4 regions of the Dactylosporangium sp. CA-139114 genome follow, and region 3 is predicted to be linked to each of the others. Evidence: riboswitches for the same ligand, from Rfam matches in the RefSeq annotation. Region 3 holds a riboswitch; each other region holds the start of a gene.
The links. Region 3 has a riboswitch for cyclic di-AMP ahead of ACQP2P_RS20345 (hypothetical protein). Riboswitches for the same ligand answer to the same signal wherever they lie in the genome.

Region 1 (4,894 bases), 1.4 Mb from region 3:
CACCACCGGCTCCCCCGTCAGGGCCAGGTCCGCGATGCGGCGCAGGATGTGGGTGTACCGCCCGCGCCAGCCGTGCACCAGGTTGCTCGCGGGATGCAGCGCGTCGAGCTGCCACTCGGCATCGGCCGAGCGCAGGCCGGCGAGGAGCACCGTGATCCGGTCGTCCACCCGGTCGCCGTAGGCGTCGCTGACCGCGCGCACGAGCTCGTCCATCTGCGGGTGCCCGCGCCCGGCGTGGAGGTGCTCGCGCATCTGCCGGATCTTGCCCACGAGCGTGTCGGTCTGGAAACCGGCCGGGGCGGCGGGCGCGGGCGGCACCGAGTACCCGGCGGCGATGAGCGCGACGGCCGTCTCCGCGGGGGCCGGCACCCCGAGGCGGGCCAGCGCGGCGAGCGCGCCGAGGCGCAGGCCGGCATCGGGCTCGGCGGTCGTCAGACCCTCGAGCCAGGCGATCGCGGCCGGGTCGGTGGTGGCGAGCCCGGCGACGGCGGTGACGATCGCCCGGCGCACCAGCGGGTCGGGCTCGGCGTCGGCGTGCCGGCGGAGCAGGCCGACCGTGGCTTCGGGGGCTTCGGCGCAGATCGCGCGCAGGAGCGGTACGACTGCCGCCCGCACCTGCGCGTCGGCGTCGTGGAGCAGCGCGAGGAAGCGGGGGCGCTCGGCGGCGAGGGTGGCGTTGGCCGTCCGCGTCCGCCCGGCGAGCGGCTGGTCCCAACCGGCGCCGGCGACGCTCGCCAGCAGCTCGATGGCCGCGGCCCGGCCGGGCACCCCCGGCGTGGTGGCGATGCGGGTGAGGAACGGCAGGGTCTCGAGGGTGCAGCGGTAGACGTCGCCCTGGTGGTGCACGACCCCGTAGAACTGGTCGAGCGCCACCTCGCGCACGGCCGGGTCGGGGTCGGCGAGGCCGCGCAGGATCGCGGGGACGCCCGCGGCGCAGCCGTAGGCGTGCCGCAGCCGCTTCCACGCGACGGCATCGAGCCCGGCGAACACGTCGGCGTCATCCATGGGCGGCGATCCTACGACGTGTCCGGCCGGGCTCGGGTCCCGCCGGTGGGGTTACACGCGGCCGTAGCCGTAGAGCGAGTCGATGTCGATCGGGGCGACCTTCACCACGGTCCGGCTGTTGGGGGCGTGGATGATCTGGTTGTTGCCGATGTAGATGCCCACGTGCCCGAGGCCGTTGTAGAACACCAGGTCACCGGGGGCGAGCTGGGCCCGCGAGATGTGCTTGACCTTGCCCCACTGCTGCGCGGCGTTGTGCGGCAGCGTGACGCCCGCCGCCTTCCACGCCATCATGGTCAGGCCCGAGCAGTCGAACGTGTTCGGGCCGGCGGCGCCGAAGACGTACTTCTTGCCGAGCTGGGCCCACGCGTAGCTGACCGCCTTGCCCGCCGCGCCGGAGACGGCCGGCGGCGGTCCCGGGTTGGTGGTCGGGTTGGCGGTCTTCACCGGGGTCTTCGCCTTCGCCGCCGCGGCGGCCGCGGCCGCGTCGGCCTTGCGCTGCATCTCGTCGAGCTTGGCGATGTTGCCCTCGATCTGCTTGCGCCGCGCCTCGAGGTCGGCCTTCTGCCGGCTCTGGGCCGCGAGGGTCTCGTTGAGGCGCTGCTTCTCGGCGTCGACGCCGGCCTTGGCCGAGGCATACCTGGCGAGGTCGGCCTGCTGGTTGCGCGAGATCTGCTGCAGCGTGCCGACGCGGTCGAAGAAGCCGTCCGACGACGTGGCACCCAGCATCAGCGACCAGGAGCTCAGGTTGCCGCCGGACTTGTAGGCGTTGACGGCGATCTGGTCGGCGGTGGCGCGGGCGGCGTCCATGCTGGCCTCGAGCGGCTGCAGGTCGGTCTCGCGCTGCTTGATCGTGGCCTGGGTGGCCTCGAGGTCACCGTTGATCTTGTTGTAGTCCTCGACGATGTGCTCGAGCTCCGCATTGCCCTTGTCGATCTGGGCCTGGAGTTCGTCGTGCGTCGGGTCGGCGTGTGCGGCACACGCCGGCGCGACCATCGCCGCGACCGCCACTCCGATGAGGAACGAGCGCAGCGCCGTCCGTCGGTTGAACACGGCAAGCGTCCTTCTTCGCATCCGCCTACCGGGTTAGCTGACGGGTTCGGGCGAGAAGAAGGTTCGCCCTACCACGACCGTGACGGTCGCGGATTCACCCCTGGAGCAAGCCCCGGATGGGTCCCCGGCTCACGCGCCGGCGCCTGTTGCCAGGGCCGTCGTACGACTCGGCGGAGCCTGCCCGGGCCGCCCTCGGTGAGCGGCTGTGGCCTGGCAGGCCGCACCAAACGTATCGGCGGGATCCCGGCGGCGGAACCGCCCTAAGCAACACTTAACGTTCGCTCAAAGATCACGTTGCGGCGATGGCTACCGATATCGCCCGATTGCTCCCGATCACGGCCGCGGCCCGTCCAGCGCTGCGCAGCGGTTCAGGCGATCGCCGATCTCGACGGGGACGGCCCTCCTCGCCCGCAAGCATCTCCATGCCGCACACAACGCCACGGCCGCGCGGCAGCGGGGGACGGGCCGGCGACGCTCCGAAGTGGACACTGCCGGGCCGGCGGCGGAGGAAACGTTCCAACGAACGGGTGTACCCGCACCACCCCCGCCGCGGATCGACCCGGCGGGCGCGAGCAGCCGAAATGCGCACAGGAAGGCCGGATTGCGCCGGGCCGCCCACCACCGCCGGGCCATGTAGGCCCTTGTTCGCGCACGCCGGGCACGAGTAACGTCACGGACCGTGAGCGCAGTCCAGCGTAACAACGTCCGGCTGCTCGGGCCCGAGCACGCCCCGGCCGTCGTCTTCGCGCACGGCTTCGGCTGCGACCAGCACATGTGGCGGCTCGTCGCGCCGCGGTTCGCCGACGATCATCGCGTCGTGCTGTTCGATCACGTCGGGGCCGGCAACTCCGATCTCGGCGCCTACGACCCCCGGCGGTACACGTCGCTCGGCGCCTACGCCGACGACCTGCTCGAGCTGCTCCACGAGCTCGGCCTGCGCGAGGTCGTGTTCGTCGGGCACTCGGTCGCCGCGATGATCGGGCTGCTCGCGGCGAACGCCGAGCCGGACCGGTTCGCCAAGCTCGTGCTCGTCGGCCCCTCCCCGCGATACATCGACGACCACGACTACTACGGCGGCTTCAGCGCCGGCGAGATCGACGAGCTGCTGGAGAGCCTCGACCGCAACTATCTCGGCTGGTCCGCGGCGATGGCGCCGGTCATCATGGGCAACGCCGACCGGCCGGAGCTCGGCCAGGAGCTGAGCAACAGCTTCTGCCGCACCGATCCGGCGATCGCGCGGCAGTTCGCCGAGGTGACCTTCCGCTCCGACACTCGCGCGGATCTGGGCAAGGTGAGCGTGCCGACGCTGATCCTGCAGTGCTCCGAGGACGTCATCGCCCCCCGGGAGGTGGGGGCGTACTGCAACGCCAACATCCCCGGCAGCACCCTCGTCGTCCTCGACGCGACCGGCCACTGCCCGCACCTCAGCGCCCCGGACGAGACGTTCGCGGCGATCGACGGTTTCCTGCGGACGGGCTGACGCGTGCCCGAGCCGCTGCCCGAGGAGAACGCCGAAGAACTGTACGACAGCGCCCCCTGCGGGTATCTCACGCTGTTGCCGGACGGCACCATCGTGCGCGTGAACCGCACGTTCCTGCGGTGGACCGGCTGGCGCCGCGACCAGCTGGCCGGCCGGCGCGTGCACGAGTTCTACGCCGCCGGGAGCCGGATCTGGCACGAGACGCACCTGGCGCCGCTGCTGCACCTGCAGGGCGAGGTCCGGGAGGCGGCGGCCGAGTTCCGCAAGGCCGACGGCTCCCGGCTCGACGCGTTCGTCAACGCGGTGCTGCGCGCGGGTCCGGCCGGCAGCCAGGCCCTCGTGCGGATGACGGTGTTCGACGCGAAGGAGCGCCGGATGTACGAGCGGCAGCTGCTCGAGGAGCGCCGCAGCGCCGAGCGCAACGCGACCCGGGTTCGGCTGCTGCAGGAGATGGTGGTGCGCTGCGCCGCGATCGGGCGGGCCGAGGAGATCGTCGCGCCGATCGTGCGGGTCGGCGACGAGGCGTTCGCAGCCTCGGCGACCCGCGTGTGGCTGCTCGACCCGGCGCAGGCCGCGCTGCGCCCGCTCGGCGTCGCCGACGAGCTCCTCTCGCTCGACGACCAGGCCCCGGAGGCGCGCGCCGCGGCCCTGCTCGACGTCGTCCGGCACGCCGAGGAGGACGGTGGCCTGCGCCTGGTCTCGCCCATGCTGGCGGATCAGCGGGTGCTGGGGGTGGTGTCGTTCGTGTTCGCGCCCGACCGGCCCGGCTCCGGCGAGCCGCAGCCCGCGCGCCCACAGGCGTTCGGCGAGGACGAGATCGAGCTCATGCGGACCGTCGGCCGGCAGGCCGGGCAGGCCCTCGAGCGCATCCGGCTGCTGGAGGAGACGACGCGCCGCGCGTGGCAGTCGGGCTTCCTGGCCCGGCTCAGCCGCGACCTCGCCGAGACCGTCGGCTTCACCGGGCGGGCGATGCGGCTCGTGGAGCTGCTCGTCCCCGACGTCGCCGGCTACGCCCAGATCGACCTCGACGCCGTCGCGCCGGCCGGGGAGCCGGCCTGGCGGGCGTCCGCGCCCGCGCGGCCGGGCGGGGGCTGGACGATCCCCAACGACGTGCTCGCCTCGGTGCACGCGGCCGGGCGGACGGGAGCGGCACCGGTGGCGGCCCCGCTGATCACCATCGACGGCGCGCGGGCGCTGGTGCTGCCGCTGCGGGCGCGCAACACGATGCTCGGCACGCTGCTGCTGGCCGGGGGCGAGGTGGCCGGGGCCGGGCACGTCGGGCCTGAGTTCCTCGCCGACCTCGCCGACCGGGCGGGGCTGTCGCTGGACAACGCGCGGCTGGCCGAGCGGGACCGCGAG
Region 2 (4,894 bases), 4.7 Mb from region 3:
CGAATAGCCCGCCGGCAGCGTGACCGCGGCCGCGCCAGTGACGGCGCTCGCATGCACACCCGGCGGCATGCCGGCGTGAGCGTATCCACCACCGTCATCCGGCGACTGCGCCGACGCGCCCACCAACCCCAGCGGCAGCAAGCCACAGGCGACGAGAAACGTGGCGGCGGCCAGCCTGGACACCGGGAACCGTAACGACATGCCCGAGAATGTACGCACGAACGTGAACTTTCGTCGCCCCGGGCACCCCGGCATCGTCGATGTCGCACACCGACCACCGGGACACACGAGGCAGAAATGGCCGAAAGAACGACAGCAGGATCAGCACATCAGGACACCCGCAACGGCCTTGGTGAGCCAGTTTCGACATTGTGGTCAGGCTCCGTCGCCGACCAAGCGACAGCGGCGGCGCCCTCAAGAGCAGCATTGACGTCAAACGGGTGCGAGTCCGGCGAATCGCATTCCTGGTCGCCGCCGACCGGCTTTACGCCCTGTGGTGGCTCGTCGCCCCGCGGGGCCTGCGGCGCGGCGAAGCGGTCGGGCTGCGCTGGTGCGACGTCGACCTCCAGCACGGCACCGCCACGATCGTCCAGCAAATCACCTGCGCCGGTCGGCCGCTCTTCGTCGGACCGCCGAAGAGCGCCGCCAGCCGCCGGGTCATCGCCCTGGACCGGCACACCGTTCAGGTCCTGCGCGAACACCCCGCCGGCAGCGCCTTGGCCTTCCGACCGGCCAGCCAACCGTCAACCCGCAGGTCAAGCCGCTGCACCGCACCCGAACGGGCCACGCAAGAGCAGAAGCGGCAAGAAGCGCACGCCGAGCAACCACCGTCCACACCGGACGGACCAGGCACGCAAAAGCGCAGGTCAACGAGTGGGCCGCCAGGGACTCGAACCCTGAACCTACGGATTAAAAGTCCGCAGCTCTGCCATTGAGCTAGCAGCCCGCGCCCAACAGGGTACCCTGCCCGCCCCCTCGACATCGCGCGCGTTTCCCGAGCCCCGCCGACCAGACCCGAAAACGCCCGGCGGCGGCCCCCCACACCCCATGGGAGGGCCGCCGCCGGGTTCGGAGGGAGAAAGATCAGCAGGACAGCGAGCCGGCCCCCGTGCCCGTGCCCAGGATGGACACGAAGCGCTGGTACGCCGCCACGCGGCTCTGGACCTGCGCCGGGTTGCGCCCGCCGCACTCCAGGCTGCCGTTGATGCTCCGGATCGTCTCGCCGAAGCCGGCGCCGTTCACGATCGCGTTGTGCGGGGTCATGGTGCCGGGGCCGCTCTGGGTGTTCCAGTACCAGAGGGCGGTCTTCCAGGCGACGGCCGAGTCGGTCTGCACGAGGTTCGGGTTGTGCAGCAGGTCGATGCCGAGCGCGTCGCCCGCGGCCTTGTAGTTGAAGTTCCACGACAGCTGGATCGGGCCGCGGCCGTAGTACGCCGACTGGCCGGCCGGGCAGCCGTAGGACTGGCTCGTGTCGCAGTAGTGCGGGTAGTTCGCGGTGTTCTGCTCCACGACGTACACCAGGCCGCCGGTCTCGTGGTTCACGTTGGCCAGGAACGCGGCCGCCTCCTGCTTGCGCACGTCGTCCGAGCCGGTCCTCGCGAAGCCGGGGTACGCCGACAGCGCCGCCACCAGGCCCGAGTAGGTGTAGAAGGAGTTCCGGCCCGGGAACATCTGGTTGAACTGCGCCTCGCTGACCACGAAGGAGCCGTTGGAGGGGGGCGGAGTCGTGCCGCCGCCGGTGCCGGTGCCGGTGCCGGTGCCCGAGCAGGTGTACGGGTCCCAGAACCAGGTGCTGATCACGGGGCTGTAGCCGGGGTTGTCGTGCTCGGCGATGTAGAACTTGCCGTCCGTGAACTTCACGATGTCGCCGGTCACGTAGTTGCGGCCCTGCACCCACGCCGGGAAGTCGCAGCCGCCGGCCGAGCCGGTCTGGGGCGGCTGGGTCGCCGGCGAACCGCCGCCACCGCCGCAGGAGCCCTGGTCCTGCCACACCCCGGTGGTCCCGGGCGGCGCCTCGTTCTGCGTCCACCACTTGGCGAGGTAGTTGTGGCCGTTGCGGGAGACCGTCGCGCCTCCGGTGTAGACCGCGGAGGCCTGCCACGCGGGGCTGCACGACGCGGCCGAGGCGGGCAGCATGTTGAACACCGCGACCACCCCTCCCGCGATGGTCACCGCGGCGAGCATCGCCAGCAGGCGGACTCTCGACACCGTTGATCACTCCTTCTGAACCAGCCGATTGACCAGCCCATATGACCAGGCACCGCGGGTCGAAGGAGCGAACGTCATCTTTTTATGAAGAATATTTACGGTTGCCTTGAGGCCCGGGCGCGGCGAGTGATCTGCATCACTTAGTCCAGGTCGAAAAGATCTCCGCACAAACGGTGCGGTGCGCAAAAGAAGCGCCCTGGGTACAGTGACCCACGGTCACGTCCAGCAGGCGCCGCCCCCGGTGCCGGGCGGGGCTGCCGCCCAATCGCCGCACGTGGCGAGCCGGGGACCCACCGTTACGTTGGGGTGAGTCCGCCCTTCCCGATCGGAGGGGCGGTAGGGATCGTTCCGTCCCGAACCCGTCAGCTAACTCGGTCGGCGGCCGACGGAAGGAACAACGAACCAGATGTCATCGCGACATCCCTACCGGCGCATGATCGTCGCGCTGCTGGCGGCTCTGGTAGTCGGGGGGCTCGCCGCCACGCCCGCCGCGGCCGAGCCCGGCGGCGACACCGGCGACGAGGGGTCCAGCGCGAACCCGACCCTGGGCTCCGTGCTCGAGGACAGCACCCGCGCCTGGTCCGAGGCGAAGGAGAAGTTCGACGCCTCGGTCAAGCGCCAGGGCGAGCTCACCGCGCAGCTGCAGGCGACCGAGGCCCAGCTGGCCACGGTCCAGGAGCAGGTGGCGGCGGTCGCCGTCGCGGCCTACCGCACCGGCCCGCTGACGACGTTCGCCGCGCTGATGGACGCCGGCACCCCGGACAGCTTCGCCGAGCGGGCCGACACCATCAACCAGATCGCCCACCACAACGACAACCTGCTGCACGAGCTCAAGGGGCTCAAGGAGAGCCAGGCCGCGCAGAAGAAGGCGCTCGAGGACGAGGTCGCCGCGCAGCAGCAGCAGGTCCAGACGATGGAGCAGAAGAAGAAGGACGCGGAGACCGCCCTGAAGCTGGCCGGCGGGCCGAGCAAGGGCTTCGTCACCGCGAACCTGCCGACCGCCGACCCGGTGCCGCGCACGTCCAGCGGCGGGCTGCCGAAGGAGTCGTGCAGCGTCAAGGACCCCACGACCACCGGCTGCATCACCCCGCGCATGCTCCACGCGATGCAGGAGGCGCAGAAGGACGGCTTCAAGCGGTTCGTCGCGTGCTTCCGGCCGAGCGGGCCCTACGAGCACCCCAAGGGCCGGGCGTGCGACTTCTCGGTCCAGACGAAGAACGGATTCGGTGGCGTGGCCTCCGGTGACGACTACGTCTACGGCAGCACGCTGGCCGCGTACTTCGTGAAGAACGCGAACCAGCTCGGCGTCATGTACGTCATCTGGTTCAAGGAGATCTGGACCCCGGCGGTGGGCTGGCACCATTACAGCGGCGTCGCCGGCGATCCCTCCAGTGACCACACGAATCACGTGCACCTGTCGATCCTGTAATCCTCAAACGCGCGACCGGCCGGCCGATGGGGCAACCATCGACCGGCCGTTTCCGTCGCAGGGGGAATAGCAGTGAAGTACCGTCTCGTGACCCGCAGCGACTTCGACGGACTGGTCTGCGCGGTCCTGCTGCGGCACCTCGACCTCATCGGCGACATCACGTTCGTGCACCCGAAGGACGTGCAGGACGGCGCGGTCGAGGTCGGGCCGACGGACATCCTCACCAACCTGCCGTACGCCCCCGGCGCCCACCTGGTCTTCGATCACCATCACTCGGAGACGCTCAGAGCGGCCAAGCTCCAACACGGGCAGGCGACCAATCACGTCATCGACGCGGAGGCCCCGTCGGCGGCCCGGGTGATCTACGACCACTACGGCGGCGCCGAGCGCTTCCCGCAGGTCTCCGACGAGCTCATGGTCGCCGTGGACCGGGCCGACTCCGCGCAGTACGACATCACCGAGATCCTGCAGCCGACCGGCTGGACGCTGCTGAACTTCCTGATGGACAGCCGCACCGGGCTGGGCCGCTTCCGCCAGTTCCGCATCTCCAACTACCAGCTCATGATGCAGCTCATCGACGCGTGCATCGACCACCAGGACGTCGAGGAGATCCTGGCCCTGCCGGACGTGGCCGAGCGGGCCGAGCTGTTCCGGGAGCAGCAGGACCTCTTCGTGGACCAGCTGCGCCGGGTGTCGCACATGCACGGCGACGTGGTCGTGGTCGACCTGCGCGACGAGGAGACGATCTACGCCGGGAACCGCTTCATGGTCTACGCACTCTTCCCCGAGGCCCGCGTCTCGATCCACGTCATCTGGGGCAAGCAGAAGCTCAACACGGTCTTCGCGGTCGGCAAGTCGATCCTGGACCGCACGTCCCCGACGGACATCGGGTCGGTCATGCTGCAGTACGGCGGCGGCGGCCACCTCGCCGCGGGCACCTGCCAGGTCCCGCACGACCAGTCCGAGCAGGTGCTGCACGACCTGATCGAGAAGGTCGGCGCGCCGATGAGCTCAACGGCGGCGACCAAGCACTAGAGGATCTCGGTGTCCCGCAGCAGGCGCCACAGGCCGGCGCCGTCCGGGGCGCCCAGCCAGCGCCGGTCGTTGGGCGGGAAGCGCCGCGGGCTGCCGGCCACGCCCGGGAACCCGCCGGCCAGCACCGCCTGCGTCGGCGACAGGTGCCGGATCGCGACCGCGGCGATGCTGTCCGGGTGCTCCGCGGCGAACTCGGCGTAGATCTCCGGGTCGTGCTGGCCG
Region 3 (4,894 bases):
TGCTCGACTTCCGGCTGGTGCGCGAGGCACTGCGCGAGCGCGGTCTGCTGCTGAGCCGCCTGGCCCCGCACCTCGTCCGGCCGGTCCCGTTCCTCTACCCGCTCACCCACCACGTGTGGGAGCGGGGCTACGTCGGCGCGGGCATCACGCTGTACGACATCATGGCCGGACGCGACCGGGGCGCCCTGCCCCGCCACCGCCAGCTGAGCCGCCGCGCCGCGCTGCGGGTCTGCCCGGCGCTGCGCCCGGACAGCTTCGTCGGCGCCGTGCAGTACTGGGACGCGCAGGTCGACGACGCCCGGCACACCATGTTCGTGGCCCGCACCGCCGCCGCCTACGGCGCGCACGTGCTGTCCCGCGCCCAGGTCATCGGCTTCCTGCGCGAGGGCGGGCGGATCACCGGCGTGCGGGTGCGCGACCTGGAGCGCGACCGCGAGTTCGAGGTGCGCGCCCGGCAGGTCGTCAACGCGACCGGCGCGTGGACCGACGACACCCAGGCGCTGATCGGCGAGCGCGGGCAGTTCCACGTCCGCGCCTCGAAGGGCATCCACCTGGTCGTGCCCCGCGACCGGATCCGCTCCTCCACCGGCATGATCCTGCGCACCGCGACGAGCGTGCTGTTCGTCATCCCGTGGGGCCGGCACTGGATCGTCGGCACCACCGACACGGACTGGACCCTGGACAAGGCGCATCCGGCCGCGACGCGCGCCGACATCGAATACCTGCTGCGCGAGACCAACCAGGTGCTCGCCACGCCGCTGCGCCACGACGACGTCGAGGGCGTCTACGCCGGCCTCCGCCCGCTGCTGGCCGGGGAGTCGGAGCTCACCTCGAAGCTGTCGCGCGAGCACCTCGTCGCCACGCCGGTGCCCGGGCTCGTCGCGGTCGCGGGCGGCAAGTACACCACGTACAGGGTGATGGCCGCCGATGCCGTGGACGCCGCGGTGCACGGGCTGGGCGGGGCGATACCGCCGTCGTGCACCGACCAGACGCCGCTCGTCGGCGCGGACGGCTTCGCGGCCCTGTGGAACCAGCGCGCCGCGCTCGCGACCGGCAGCGGCCTGCACGTCGCCCGGATCGAGCATCTCCTCGGCCGCTACGGCAGCCTCGTCCCCGAGGTGCTGGAGCTGCTCGCCGCCGACCCGCGGCTGGCGCGGCCGGTGCCCGGCGCCGACGACTACCTGATGGCGGAGGTGCGCTACGCCGTGCTGGCCGAGGGCGCCCGGCACGTCGAGGACGTGCTCACCCGCCGGACCCGCATCTCGATCGAGACGTTCGACCGGGGCGTGACGGCGGTGCGCCCCGTGGCCATGCTCATGGCCGACGCGCTCGGCTGGACCGCCGAGCAGGTCGACCGCGAGGTGGACAGCTACCGGCTGCGCGTGGAGGCGGAGCGGGCCTCCCAGACCCAGCCCGACGACCGCACCGCCGAGCGGATCCGCCGCGCGGCCCCCGACGTGGTGCCGGTGGTGCGCGCCGCCTGACGCACACATCGACAGACTTCCCTTCGATCGGCGCCGCTTCCTGAGAGAAGTCGCAGGTGGCCGGGGTGCACAAGGCATCTCGGCAGTTCCGATCGAGGGGTTCACCTGCGCCTGAGAAGCCGCTATGGTCATGGGGCTCGCCGCGAGTGATCGTCACCGTTCCGGTGACGGCGCGGCGGCCCGCCGAGTCGTGCTCGAACGAGCCGGGGACCCAAGCATCACAGGGGTGAATCCGTGCGGCCACGCGCCGCACGGTAGGGCGATCCTCCCGCCCGAATCCGTCAGCTAACCCGGTAGGCGGCACCGGAAGGAGCAGCACATGCACGCCCTCACGCGGGGCCCCACCTCGGCTCATCGCCCAGCGGACCCACCGGCCCGCCCGGATCGCCGCATCGGCTGACGCTCCGGCCCGCACACCGCTGCCCGATCACAACGCCACGACCGCCACTGTCCGCAGTGGACGGTCGATCGCGCATTCCCCCGCTCCGCACCGGACCCCCGGCCCGGAGTCGAACACTGTCGAGGTTTCCCGTGCAGTACCAGTGCAAACCCAATCGTCCCGACAATCTGAACCGTTCGCTCCGGCCGAGGTGCGCCCGTGCCGGCCGATGAGACCATCGGGCGGCACCGGCGGCAGGAGCAGCCCGGCCGTCGCCTCCCGGCCCGCCGCGGCATCGCCCTGTACTCCGCGGCCGCCGTCGTCGCGTTCGCCGTCATCGGCGCGCTGCTGTCGTTCACCTCACACGGCCCGAGCGCGCTGGCCGTGGCCCAGAACGAGTCGTCGAACCTGAGCGCCGACGAGCGGGCGGCCGACGCCGTGAACCGCGCATCGCGCGGCGAGGCGCGAACCGGCGACACGCCCAGCCGGCAACCGTCGCCGAAGGCGAGCGCCGCGGCGAAGCCGTCACCGGCGAAAACCACGGCGCAGCCGCCGCCGGGCACGGCCACCGCCGCGCCGACGACCGCCCCGCCCACGCCGGCGGTCATCGCCCCGATCGGCGGGCTGAGCCAGGCCGAGATGAACAACGCCGTGACGATCATCCGCACCGGACAGCAGATGGGCCTGCCCAGCCGCGCGTTCGTCGTGGCCCTCTCCACCGCGCTGCAGGAGAGCCACCTGCACAACCTCGCCAACTCCAACGTTCCCGAGTCGCTCAACCTGCCCAACGAGGGTGTGGGCAGCGACCACGACTCCGTCGGGCTGTTCCAGCAGCGGCCGAACTGGGGCACCGTCGAGGAGCTGATGAACCCCGCGGAGTCCGCGCGCCGCTTCTACAACGCGCTCATGGAGGTCTCCGGCTGGCAGCAGATGGACGTCACCGTCGCGGCGCAGACGGTCCAGGTGTCGGCGTTCCCGGACGCGTACGCCCAGTGGCAGTCGCTCGCCGAGCAGGTCGTCACCGCCGTGCCGTGATCCGCCCGCGCCCCGGGGTTTGTTAGGCGCCCGGGGCGGCGGGTAGACGCCTGCGGAGACGAAGGAGGTGGGGCGTGACCCAGACCCAGCACCAGGACGTCGTCGACGTCCTGAAGAACCAGCACGCCGAGATCAAGGTCCTCTTCAACCGGCTCGCCGGCGCGCAGGGCGACCAGAGGCGAGCGCTGTTCTTCGACCTGGTCCGGCTGCTCGCCGTGCACGAGAGCGCCGAGGAGCAGATCGTGCACCCGGAGGCCCGCCGGGCGCTGGGTGACCGCGGCGACCAGGTCGTCGACGCCCGGCTCCACGAGGAGTCCGAGGCCAAGCAGGTCCTGTCGGAGCTGTACGACCTGGGCGTCGACCACCCGGAGTTCGACGAGCGGCTCAGCGCGTTCGCGGCCGACGTCATCGAGCACGCCACCCGCGAGGAGGCCGAGGAGTTCGAGCAGCTGCGGCGCACCGTCGAGCCGGAGAAGCTGCGCCGGATGGCCTCCGTGTTCGAGGCGGCCGAGAAGCTCGCGCCGACCCGGCCGCACCCGGCCACGGGTGAGTCCGCGACGGCGAACCTGCTCGCCGGTCCCCCGATCGCCGTCTTCGACAAGATCCGGGACGCTCTGCGCCGGACCTGACCCACGAAGGCCCGCACCGGCCCGCCCGGTGCGGGCCGGAGCCGGTTGGTGTCAGGTGCCGGGCGGTGGGTAGTTCACGCCGCCATGACGGCTACGCAGACGGACGCCGCCCGGGCGGATCGCGGCATCGTGCTACCCGGCGTCGTGCTCGGCGCCGGCCTCGGCGGGTTCGTCGACGGCATCCTGCTGCATCAGATACTGCAGTGGCACCACATGCTCAGCAGTACCACCAGGTATCCGGCGGACACGCTCGCGGGTCTGCGGGTGAACACGCTGTGGGACGGGCTGTTCCACACCTGCACCTGGCTGGCCGTGCTGACCGGCCTGGCGCTGCTGTACTCCCGGATCACGGCGGGGCGCGCCCGGGTGTGGGGTTCGCGTGTCCTGTGGGGCTGGGTGCTGGTCGGCTGGGGCGGCTTCAACCTCGTCGAGGGCACGGTCGACCATCAGATCCTGGGCATCCACCACGTCCACGGCGGACCCGACCAGGGCTGGTGGGACCTGGGCTTCCTCGTGCTCGGCGCCGTCCTGATCGCCGCCGGCTGGCTGCTGCAGCGCTCCGCCCGGCCGGGCCGCCGCACCCGGTGAGCCACGCCCATCCCGCCGGCGGCGGCCTGCTGCCGGTCCTGGTCCTCGCCGGTGCGCTCGGCTACGACGCGATGGCGAGCCTCGGCCGCCGCCACTGGCCCTGGTGGCGCTCGGCGCTGTTCCTGACCGGCGCCGCCCTGCTGGCGGCCGGCCTGGACCCGGCCGTATCGCCGTGGCCGGCGGGCGACTTCCGCACCCACGTGCTGCAGCACCTGCTCGCCAGCATGCTCGCCCCGCTCGGCCTGGTCCTCGGCGCGCCGGTGACGCTGCTGCTGCGCACCGTGCCCGCCCCGACCGGCCGGCAGCTCACCCGGCTGCTGCACACCCGCCCGGCCCGGCTCCTCGGCAGCCCGTGGACGGCGCTGACCCTCACCTCCGGCGGCCTGATCGCGCTCTACGGAACCCCGCTCTACGCCGCCACGGCCCGCGACCCCGGCCTGCACGAGCTCGTCCACGCCCACATGCTGCTCGCCGGGTGCCTGTTCACCTGGGTCGTCGCCGGCCCGGACCCGGCGCCGCGCCGCCCCGCGGTCCGCGTGCGGCTCGTCGTGCTCGGCGTCGCCATCGCCGTGCACGCCACCCTGGCCCAGCTCCTCTACGCCGGGCTGTTCCTGCCCGGCGCGACCGTCCCCGCCGCCCAGCGGCACGGCGGCGCCGCGCTCATGTACTACGCCGGCGACATCGCCGAGTTGCTGCTCGCCTTCGCGTTGGTCACGACGTGGCGTCCCGTGCCCGCACGGCGATCACGCGAGCGCGCGCTGGTGCCGGCGGCGGGAGAG
Region 4 (4,894 bases), 4.4 Mb from region 3:
CGTCGGCGGTGTCCTCCGACGGGAAGCTGTGCAGGGAGTAGCGGCCGTCGCGGTCGAGGTCGTGGCGCTTCGGGGAGCGCAGGACGAAGCAGAACAGGCCCTCGTCCGTGATCACCGGTGAGACGGGGTGGATGCGGGGGCCGCCGTCGGGGCGGACGGTTGCCAGGTAGCCCAGGCCCGGGCCGTACTGACACACGAGCGTGCGAATGGCCGACGCCAGCAGGGGGTCGGCGGCGGCGAACTCAGCCCACGTTGCCATGCCTCAAAAGTACTCGAACACGTGTACGATCGTTGCCGAATTCCCCGAACGGGGCAAACTGAAACGGTGACGCCTGCCGACGAGCTCATCGATCTTCTCCGCCGGTTCAACGTCGAGGCGGACCGGTTCGTCGACGTGTTCGCGCGGGCGCACGGGCTGCATCGCACCGACATGAACGCGATCGCGCACATCTGGCGCGCGGCCGAGGAGCAGACGCCGCTGACGCCCGGCGAGCTCGCGCGCCGGCTCTCGCTCAGCCCCGCGGCCACCACGGCGCTGCTCGTGCGGCTCGAGCGCGCCGGCCACGTCGAGCGGCGGCCCGATCCCGAGGACCGCCGGCGGCTTCACCTGCACATTCAGCCGAAGGCCCGGGCGCTGGCGGCGGAGTTTTTCGCGCCTCTGGGAGTACACATGCGGGAAGCTTTTTCGCATTTCTCCCCAGATGCCCTGGAAGTAGCAATCGGTGTCACCAAGCAGGCGTTGGCCGCCACCGGCCGGGCAGCCGACGAAGCCAACTCGGTAACCTCTGAAGGTGCTGCTCTCCGACCGTGACCTAGGCAAAGAGCTCGACGCCGGCCAACTGCGCCTCGAGCCCTTCGATCAAGCGCTGGTGCAGCCGTCCAGCATCGACGTGCGGCTCGACCGTTGGTTCCGGGTGTTCAACAACCACCTCTACACCCACATCGATCCCGCGATCCAGCAGGACGAGCTCACCTCCATGGTCGAGGTGCACGACGGCGAGCCGTTCGTGCTGCACCCGGGCGAGTTCGTGCTCGCCTCGACGCTCGAGGTGATCACGCTGGGCGACCAGCTCGCCGGGCGCCTGGAGGGCAAGTCCAGCCTCGGCCGGCTCGGCCTGCTGACGCACTCGACCGCCGGGTTCATCGACCCCGGCTTCAGCGGCCACGTCACGCTGGAGCTGTCGAACGTCGCGAACCTGCCGATCCGCCTCTGGCCGGGGATGAAGATCGGGCAGCTGTGCATCTTCCGGCTGTCCTCACCGTCCGAGCACCCGTACGGCTCGGCGGTGTACGGCTCGCGGTACCAGGGTCAGCGCGGCCCCACCCCGAGCCGCTCCTGGCAGAACTGGCGCACCTGGCCGACGCAGTAAAAAAGGGTGGGCCCGAAGGCCCACCCTTTTTAAGCCACCCGGCCGTATCCGGATATCGGCTCGGAGTCGATCTTCTTCATCTGCACCGGTTGGCTGGGGTTGGGTGCGTGGACCATCCAGCCGTTGCCGACGTACAACCCAACGTGGTGCTTGTCGGGGTAGAAGAAGACGAGGTCACCGGCCTTGAGGTCGGCCCGCGAGACGCGCTTGGTGTCCTGGTACTGCCACATCGTGTAGTGCCGCAGGTAGGTGACGCCGACCTGCTTCCAGGACCACATCGTCAGGCCCGAGCAGTCGAACGTGTTCGGACCCTCGGTCGCCCACACGTACTTCTTGCCGATCTGCTGGCATCCGAACTGGGCGGCCCGGCTGCCGGGGCTCCCGTCGTACTGCTGCGGGCACGCGACCGGCTTGAGCGACCCGGTGCCGCTGCCGCTGCCGTAGGCCTGGAGGCGCATGTCCTGCAGGTTCTTGATGTCGGCGTTGATCTGCGTCTCCTGCTGATTGAGCGCGGCCTCCTGCTCGGCCTGCTTCGCGATCAGCTCGTCGAGGGGACGCTTCTGGGCGTCGTACTGCTGCTTGGCGACGAGAACGTCCTTGATCCGGTCCTGCTCGTCCTTGGCCACCATGTTGAGCATCGTCATCTGGTCGATGAACGTGTCCGGCGACCCCGTGGTGAGCATCGCGTCGAGCTTCGAGATGCGCCCGTTCTTGTACTGCAGCACGGCGAACGCGCTCACCTTGTCGAAGGCGGCGTCGACCTGGGCCTTCAGCGGCGCGATCGCGTCCTCGAGCTGCTTCTGCTTGGTCTTGTTGGCGGCGAGCTCGAGCTTGAGCTGGTTGTGCTGCTCGACGACGGGCTCGATCGTGTTCCACTTCTCGTCGATCTGCTTTTCGATCTCGCCGGGCGTGGGGTCCGCGTGCGCGAGGCCGGTGACGCCGACGGCGAGGGACAGACCGCCGAGGGTGGCGACGAGGAGCCGGACCAGTCGGTTGGGCCGCCGCGTCCACCTCAGATGGGTCTCCACCGAGGAGATACTCCTTCTTCCATGGCCGCCTACCGGGTTAGCTGACGGGTTCGGGCGGGAAGGTCGCCCTACCGCGATCTCGCGGATTCACCCCGGTGGAACACGTGGGTCCCCGGCTCGAAATCGACTCGGCGGTGCCGCCTGGCGCGCCCGTGGTGGGCGCGGACATCCAGCCGGCGCGAATTCACGTTAGGCGCGCCAGGTTCTCATGGACAAGTCGGCATCCAATTGTTGTCCGATTTGTCCCGAAGGTCAGGCAATTCGAGTGACGAACACATCATCGATTGCCCCTACAAACTGATCGTTGTTCGCGCTAGTCCCCTTGCCGCCAATACAGAGCGGATCGTCGTTCACTATCGACAGTGACGACGGAATGGTGACCCGCCCCGCCTCAACCCCGTCGACAGACACCGTGAGCAGCGAGTTACTGCGCGAACACGCGAGCCGGTGCCACCGCCCGTCGGCCACGGAACGTGTCGAGAGCGCTACGAAAATGCTCGACGAACGCGTGCCGACAATCACACAACTGGGCCGCCCGGCCTCGCCGTCGACCTGCAACTTGAACTGACTGTCACCGACCGAGAACCCTTTTTGGACGACATTGGCGCCCTTGGAAGTCTCTTCCGGCTGAACCAGCACACTGGCCCCATACGTAATGGGTCCACGACCGGGATTGAGAAACCCGGCCGGAGCACTCTGCAGGATCACGCGGGCACAACTCTGCGCACCGTAATGCTCACACCGGGGCGGAAAACGCACCGCGAGTCCGCCGTCGTGGGCCACGGTGGCGAGCTGCCCGCCCTCGGCCCGCCGCGAGCGCAGCGCCAGCCGCCCGGAGACGTCCGCGACCGGTTCGGCCAGGCCGTCGTCGAAGGTGTACCGCACCGTGACGGCCCCGTGCACCGGCGAGCCGGCCGGCCCGCTGGACGGCACCGCCACGGCCGGCGCGCTACCCATGCCGGGCGCCTTCGCGGACTGCCCGGTCAGTGGTTCGGCCGCACTCCGCCCGGGCGGCGCCGACGCCCGCCGCACCGCGAGGCCGGCAAGCCCGACAAGACACGCAAGCAGGGCACACAGCAACAACCGGCGGCGGCGCATAACCGGGCATGGTGCCCCGAATCGCCACGCCGGCGCGGCCGTTTCGAGCGCGTTCCCTCCAATGCGTTACAAGATTCATTGCTCCGGTCCGCCGGGGGCACGACCGTTGCTCCCGTCAGACACCGTTCGGCCCTGGCGGGCCTCTCTGCCACGTCCGTGGGCCCAGAAAACCCACACTCGGCGTAACGTGTCCGGCCATGCCCGACGACGCATGGCGCGAGGAGACCCGCGCCTCCTACAACACCGTCGCCAAGAGCTACGCCGAGTTCGTGACCGGCGCCTTGACCAGCGACCCGTACCTGACCGCCATCCTGCGACTGTTCGCGGACCTGCTCCCGCCGGGCGCCCGGGTGGCCGACATCGGCTGCGGCCCCGGCCACGTGACCGCCCACCTGGCGGAGCTCGGCGCGGACGCCTTCGGCATCGACCTGTCCCCGGCCATGATCGACCTGGCCCGTGCGACCTACCCCAGGCTCACCTTCGAGGTGGGCGACATGACGGAGCTGACCCTCCCCCCGGTCGGAGGCATCCTGTCCTTCTGGTCGCTGATCCACATCCCCGACGAGTCGATCCCGCCGGCCCTGGCCGGCTTCCACCGAGCCCTGAACCCGGGCGGCGTCCTGCTGCTCGGCTTCCACGCGGGCGACGGAGCCCGCCTGAAGACCGAGGGCTACGGCGGCCACCCGATGCGAGTGAACGTCCACCGCCGCCAACCGGCCCGGATGACCGAGTGGCTGACGGAGGCCGGCTTCACGGTGGAGACAACCGTGTTGTTGGACCAGCACACCAAGTCCCCGGGCGCGGCCATCTTCGCCCGCAGACCCTGAGCCGGCGACGCCGGCGATTGGTGGTTCCTAGCGGCGCGGGAAGCCCATGGTGACGCGCTCCGGGCCGCCCAGGCCGGCCGAGAGCGCGTCGGCGAGCGGCCACGCCGCCGTGCTCCGCTGGGTTGCCACCTGCGCCAGGTCGTCCATGACCCCGCTCTAGCGCCGGCCGTCCATCGCGACCATCACCTGGTCCGCCGACCGCGACCCGCTCGTGTCGCGCACCGCCGACTCGATCGGCCCGTGCGGCGGCGAGTACCCGTTGACGTGCGGCAGCGCCGGTCCGAGCGCATCCAGGATCCCGCGCCACGTTTCGGCGGGCAGGGTGACCCGGTAGGTGTGGTACTCGTCGAGCCGCAGATCCGCCCGCGCGACGGTGAACTCGCACCACCGCGACCAGCCCGCGGCCGCGACCTTCGGGGGCGTGGCGCGGACCCGCCAGCGGTAGGACACCCCGTGCCCGAGCGGCCCGATCCGCTCGATCGGCAGCGCCGTGGTGTGCTCCGGCCAGTTGCCGTCGCCGCCGAACTGCTCGCCCTCCTGCGGGATGGGGCCGTCGAGGCCCTGGAGCTGG

Region 1: linked by a shared signal. The riboswitch ahead of ACQP2P_RS13945 (NlpC/P60 family protein) and the one ahead of ACQP2P_RS20345 (hypothetical protein) in region 3 are both predicted to bind cyclic di-AMP.
Region 2: linked by a shared signal. The riboswitch ahead of ACQP2P_RS44830 (coiled-coil domain-containing protein) and the one ahead of ACQP2P_RS20345 (hypothetical protein) in region 3 are both predicted to bind cyclic di-AMP.
Region 4: linked by a shared signal. The riboswitch ahead of ACQP2P_RS00385 (NlpC/P60 family protein) and the one ahead of ACQP2P_RS20345 (hypothetical protein) in region 3 are both predicted to bind cyclic di-AMP.

Annotation. Positions count from the first base shown of each region.
Region 1 covers NZ_CP192080.1:3,068,306-3,073,199, reverse strand. The annotation lists gene ACQP2P_RS13950 (HEAT repeat domain-containing protein) at 1-1,005, opposite strand, end outside; gene ACQP2P_RS13945 (NlpC/P60 family protein) at 1,057-2,055, opposite strand; cyclic di-AMP (ydaO/yuaA leader) riboswitch at 2,063-2,207, opposite strand; gene ACQP2P_RS13940 (alpha/beta fold hydrolase) at 2,735-3,535, shown strand; gene ACQP2P_RS13935 (SpoIIE family protein phosphatase) at 3,539-4,894, shown strand, end outside.
Region 2 covers NZ_CP192080.1:9,953,559-9,958,452, forward strand. The annotation lists gene ACQP2P_RS44815 (hypothetical protein) at 330-701, opposite strand; tRNA gene ACQP2P_RS44820 (tRNA-Lys) at 875-946, opposite strand; gene ACQP2P_RS44825 (glycoside hydrolase family 19 protein) at 1,084-2,208, opposite strand; cyclic di-AMP (ydaO/yuaA leader) riboswitch at 2,457-2,605, shown strand; gene ACQP2P_RS44830 (coiled-coil domain-containing protein) at 2,615-3,637, shown strand; gene ACQP2P_RS44835 (exopolyphosphatase) at 3,710-4,672, shown strand; gene ACQP2P_RS44840 (App1 family protein) at 4,669-4,894, opposite strand, start outside.
Region 3 covers NZ_CP192080.1:4,480,063-4,484,956, reverse strand. The annotation lists gene ACQP2P_RS20350 (glycerol-3-phosphate dehydrogenase/oxidase) at 1-1,484, shown strand, start outside; cyclic di-AMP (ydaO/yuaA leader) riboswitch at 1,656-1,799, shown strand; gene ACQP2P_RS20345 (hypothetical protein) at 2,083-2,898, shown strand; gene ACQP2P_RS20340 (hemerythrin domain-containing protein) at 2,973-3,527, shown strand; gene ACQP2P_RS20335 (DUF2243 domain-containing protein) at 3,612-4,115, shown strand; gene ACQP2P_RS20330 (cytochrome c oxidase assembly protein) at 4,112-4,894, shown strand, end outside.
Region 4 covers NZ_CP192080.1:80,405-85,298, reverse strand. The annotation lists gene ACQP2P_RS00400 (pyridoxamine 5'-phosphate oxidase family protein) at 1-259, opposite strand, end outside; gene ACQP2P_RS00395 (MarR family winged helix-turn-helix transcriptional regulator) at 326-811, shown strand; gene dcd (dCTP deaminase) at 792-1,370, shown strand; gene ACQP2P_RS00385 (NlpC/P60 family protein) at 1,400-2,398, opposite strand; cyclic di-AMP (ydaO/yuaA leader) riboswitch at 2,410-2,542, opposite strand; gene ACQP2P_RS00380 (LamG-like jellyroll fold domain-containing protein) at 2,651-3,496, opposite strand; gene ACQP2P_RS00375 (class I SAM-dependent methyltransferase) at 3,694-4,323, shown strand; gene ACQP2P_RS00370 (hypothetical protein) at 4,480-4,894, opposite strand, start outside.